2 regions of the Neptunomonas phycophila genome follow, and region 2 is predicted to be linked to the other one. Evidence: predicted binding sites of a transcription regulator. Region 2 holds the regulator's gene; the other holds the start of a gene.
The links. The regulator FliA, encoded in region 2, starts transcription of late flagellar genes. The targets are predictions, from matches to a motif close to CTAAAGTTNNNNNNNNNNCNGCCGATA.

Region 1: the regulator FliA is predicted to act here: its motif matches at 1,329-1,355, upstream of BS617_RS07760 (DUF5610 domain-containing protein).

Annotation. Positions count from the first base shown of each region.
Region 1 is NZ_MRCI01000001.1:1,704,242-1,706,652, forward strand. Features, by position in the region: gene BS617_RS07750 (DUF2889 domain-containing protein) at 1-557, shown strand, start outside; gene rraA (ribonuclease E activity regulator RraA) at 651-1,145, opposite strand; gene BS617_RS07760 (DUF5610 domain-containing protein) at 1,390-2,411, shown strand, end outside.
Region 2 is NZ_MRCI01000001.1:486,777-489,187, reverse strand. Features, by position in the region: gene BS617_RS02245 (protein phosphatase CheZ) at 1-258, opposite strand, end outside; gene cheY (chemotaxis response regulator CheY) at 282-668, opposite strand; gene BS617_RS02235 (RNA polymerase sigma factor FliA) at 779-1,492, opposite strand; gene BS617_RS02230 (MinD/ParA family protein) at 1,516-2,331, opposite strand; gene flhF (flagellar biosynthesis GTPase FlhF) at 2,345-2,411, opposite strand, start outside.

The sequences.
Region 1 (2,411 bases), 1.2 Mb from region 2:
CGACACCTTCAAATCGATCATTATTTCATACCCGCTCCGTCAAATGCCAAGGCTATAAACGTGAAGACGGGTTATGGGACATTGAAGGCCATATGACTGATGTAAAAGCCTATGATATGCCACACCCTGATACCTCAGATAAAACGCTTAAAGCTAATCAGGCACTCCACGATATGTGGTTACGTATTACCGTAGATATGGACTTGGTAATACATGATGCCGAAGCGGCAATGGATAGTACGCCGTTTGAGTATTGCCCCCAGATAACCCCAGCTTACAAACAGTTGATTGGATTACAAATCAAAGGGGGTTTTACAAAACAAGTTAAAGCCTTGCTTGGGGGCATTAATGGCTGCACCCATTTAATCGAATTGCTTGGCCCGATGGCAACAACCGCATTCCAAACGACCCATCAAATACGTCGCCAAACGCAAGATTGGACAGAGACAGGTCCTGTACCCAAAATTATGGATACCTGCCACTCGTGGAGCCGAAGCGGCCCAGTTGTAAAAAGGAAGTGGCCACACTTTGCATCAGACGCTGAAAACGATTCGTGAAATCACTACAGAAAAGCTACGTAACCAACTGATTTATAAGCCATAGACAATTAACTTTCATCTATGGCTTAACTCTCATATAGGCAGCCTTGCTTAGCTCTTAGCTGACAAAGTCAGTGGCTCTGCAGACACCAGCACACCGTTATTATCAGCATACACATATTGTCCTGGCACAAAAGTTACCCCACCAAACGTGACAGGGACATTCAAATCTCCTAAACCACGCTTATCCGTTTTCATTGGGTGTGTACCTAACGCTTGGACACCCACATCGAGCTGCCCTATGGCATTCACATCACGCAAACAGCCATTAATGATAATGCCTTCCCATTCATTTTTTTCAGCTTTTTCAGCTAACATATCCCCTAACATGGCACGGCGCATAGAAGCCCCGCCATCAATAACTAAAACTTTGCCTTTGCCAGGCAAAGCCACTTGTTCACGCACGAGAGAGTTATCTTCGAAAGCTTTGATGGTCACAATCTGCCCCCCAAAGGTTTCTCGCCCACCAAAATTACCAAACATTGGCTCAACAACTTGTACTAAATCAGGAAACTGATCACATAGTTCCGGCAATAAATCTTCCATGGGTTTCTCCTTAAGGCAATAAAAGACATGACATTACTATTGTAAATTTCGCACCTGCAAAATGCACTACAACCATTGACCTACTCACCGGGGCATTAAGAGTTCGACATTAGCTGATTACTGAGCCTTACCCTTGTGAGGCACGCATTAAGATGAAAGTTTTTCAATCAGGCGTTTGATTCACTTTAGATAGTCTAGGCTTAGTCGATATAAATGATAAGTAAATCAAGTTTGGGGCGGGAGCATGTCCATCACATTGTATTCACAATTCACATCCGGTGTTCAGAACTCTATGGTAAGTTACCAAGATTCTTTAAATGCCCGGACGCCACAAGCCGCTTCTGAAGATACGGTACTCAACCGATTAGCCGAAAATATTCCAGGCATGAGTGCTGGGGATCTTAAATCATTGGACAGTGATGATTTCTCGCCTGAGAAGGTAGCTAACCGGATCGGAGATTTTGTTGCTCAAGGGCTAGAAGCCGCTCGTCGTAGTGGACGTTCAGAAGAAGACATCCAGAATATGTATAACGCTGCCGTTTCTGGCGTAGAAAAAGGCTTTGCTGAAGCAAGAGATATTCTCGACAACTTAGGTGCTCTTAAGGGCTCCATAGCAGAAAATATTGATGAGACAGAAAAGCAAACGTTTGCTGCTTTGGATGCTATCAACCCATCAGCTCAAGATGCGGCCAATAGCGCTACTATCAGCCGACTAACAGCCGCCGAACGCTATGAGCAGTCAGAATCGCTGTCTTTAAAAGTAACAACCCAAGATGGCGACGAAGTAACGATCAACTTTTCCAATCAAAGCCGCTATGAGCAGTCGTTTGGCGTTGAGTCTGATGGTTCAAACACATCTGCCCTATTCAACATAAGCCGAAGCGAAGCAAGCAACTACCAATTTTCGGTCAATGGCGACTTAGATAATGATGAGATTGACGCACTTCAAAATCTAATTAAAGACGTGAATGAAATCGCTGGCGAATTTTTCGATGGTGATATCCAAAAAGCCTTTGATATTGCGAGTGAGTACCAGATGGATAAATCCGAATTATCCTCTATGAACTTACAGCTCAAACAAACTGAGCAATACAGCTCTGTGGCTAAATATAGCCAAGTAGAAAACCAAAACGCGGTGACACAAGATGCCGCTAAGCGCTTAGGTAACTACGCACAAAGCTTTGAAAATGCCAGCGCAGCACCAACGCTAGACTTCGTGAAGGAGATACGCGAATTTAGCCAAACACTATTAGAGTCACTGGTAAC
Region 2 (2,411 bases):
AGAACCACCAGGGTCAATGTTACTGAATTGTTCGACATCCACTGAGGCCGAAAAAGACTTGATCGCCTCATGCAAACCTCGCGTTAAGTGGCCTACTTCATTGTAAAAGGCATGATGGCGGAACTCTTGAAGCTCTTGGATAATGTTCATAGCCGAGCTTAAGTCACCCTGCTGAGTGGCCAGCATAAGCTCCTCAGCCTTGGCGCGAAGCCCATCTTCAAAGTTACCCAGACCTATTGAAATATCTGATTCGGACATAGTGCTAACTACCTTTGGTCTGCTTAACCATCAATACGCTGGAAGATTTTTTCGAGTTTTTCTTTCAGCACAGCGGCCGTAAATGGTTTAACAACATAACCATTAACGCCAGCCTGAGCAGCTGCAATTATTTGCTCGCGCTTGGCTTCCGCAGTTACCATCAAGATGGGTATTGATTTTAGGTTAGGATCAGCACGGACTACTTTAACGAGATCGATTCCCGTCATGCCTGGCATGTTCCAATCGGTCACTAGAAATTGAATGCCGCCTTGCTGAAGAATAGGCAGGGCCGTTTTACCGTCGTCTGCTTCAACAACATTGTTGAAACCAAGATCGCGCAGTAAGTTTTTAATAATACGTCTCATTGTAGAGAAATCATCTACTACAAGAATCTTAATGTCTTTTTTCAAGACAACATCCCCCAAATTCAGAAATACACACTAGCAAAAAACTAAATGTGACATTAGCCTGACTAAAATCTAGACCAGTTTTCTGGAAAATGGCTACTCAGAGATAAGATTTATTGCCAATCTCTGAGTCGACCACGTAATCGGTGGGCTGCTTGACTGTGAATTTGACTCACGCGGGACTCGCTTACGCCTAAAACTTCACCTATTTCTTTTAAGTTAAGTTCTTCGTCGTAGTAGAGCGCTAAGACCAGTTTTTCTCGCTCCGGCAATGTCGTGATCGCATTAGCCAGGGCGCTTTTGAAAGCATTTTTCTCACCATGGATGCTAGGCCCAAGGTCATCCCCTGTTACTTGCTGTCCTGGTGTATCTTCACCGTCTGAACTAGTGAGCTCTTCAAAACTGAATAACCGGCTTTCCACAGAGTCTTTCAACAGATCATGATACTCAGCCACACTAATATCCATTTCGGCCGCTATTTCAGAATCTGAAGCATCTCTTCCGGTTTCTCCTTCAATTTTTTTGATAGCTTCGTTTATTCGGCGACCATTACGGTGAACAGAACGAGGAGTCCAGTCGCCACGACGTACCTCATCGATAATAGAACCACGTATGCGGATACCCGCATAGGTCTCAAAACTTGCACCTTTGGTGGCATCATATTTTTTGGCTGCCTCCAGCAAACCAATCATACCTGCCTGTATTAGGTCATCTAACAGTACGCTCGCAGGCATACGCCCCATTAAATGGTGAGCAATACGCTTAACTAACGGCGCATACTGTTGAATTAAATCATTGCTAGACGCTGTATCTTGCGGGTTGTACATGGAGCCCCTTCCAGACCCGAAAATTAAACACCCTGAACCAATTGTTCAACAAAGAATTCCAAATGGCCTCTCGGCATACTTTGCACTGGCCAACTGTCAACTCGGGTAGCTAACTGTTTATAGGCCAATGCGGCTTTACTCTTTGGAAACGCTTTAAGTACAGGTACTTGTCGCTGTACTGATTTGCGAACGTTCTCATCATAAGGTATTGAGCCGACGTATTGAAGTGTTACATCAAGGAACCGGTCAGTTACTGTAAGTAACTTGTTAAACATGCTCCTACCTTCGGTATCGGTGTATACCATGTTCGCTAAAACTCTAAAGCGCGTCATACGATAATCGCGATTGAGTAGTTTAATCAAGGCATATGCATCAGTAATTGACGTTGGTTCATCGCAAACAACAACAAGTACCTCTTGTGCCGCCCTAACAAAGCTTACCACTGAATCAGATATACCGGCCGCTGTATCAATGATCAACACATCCATTTCATCGGCAACATCATTAAATGCATAGATCAATTCAGCATGCTCGTGAGCACTTAATGAAGTCATGGCTTGTGTACCAGAACTGGCAGGCACGATCCGAACATTGTCGTTTACGTCTAACATCACATCCGTCAAACGGCACTCACCTGCCAACACATCACTAATGTTACGCTTAGGCCTTAGCCCTAACATTATATCGACATTGGCTAGACCTAAATCAGCATCCATCAGCACAGCTTTGCGACCCATCTCGCCCAAGGCTAATGACAAGTTCACTGATACGTTGGTTTTACCAACGCCGCCTTTACCGCCAGTGACGGCTATGACTTTTACAGGGTGGTGACTATTCATGTGCACATCTACTTCAACTTGCGGAAGGAAGGGCGGAACTGCCCGGCGCACTGCGCTGGCGTTCTCGTTCCAGCGCTTTT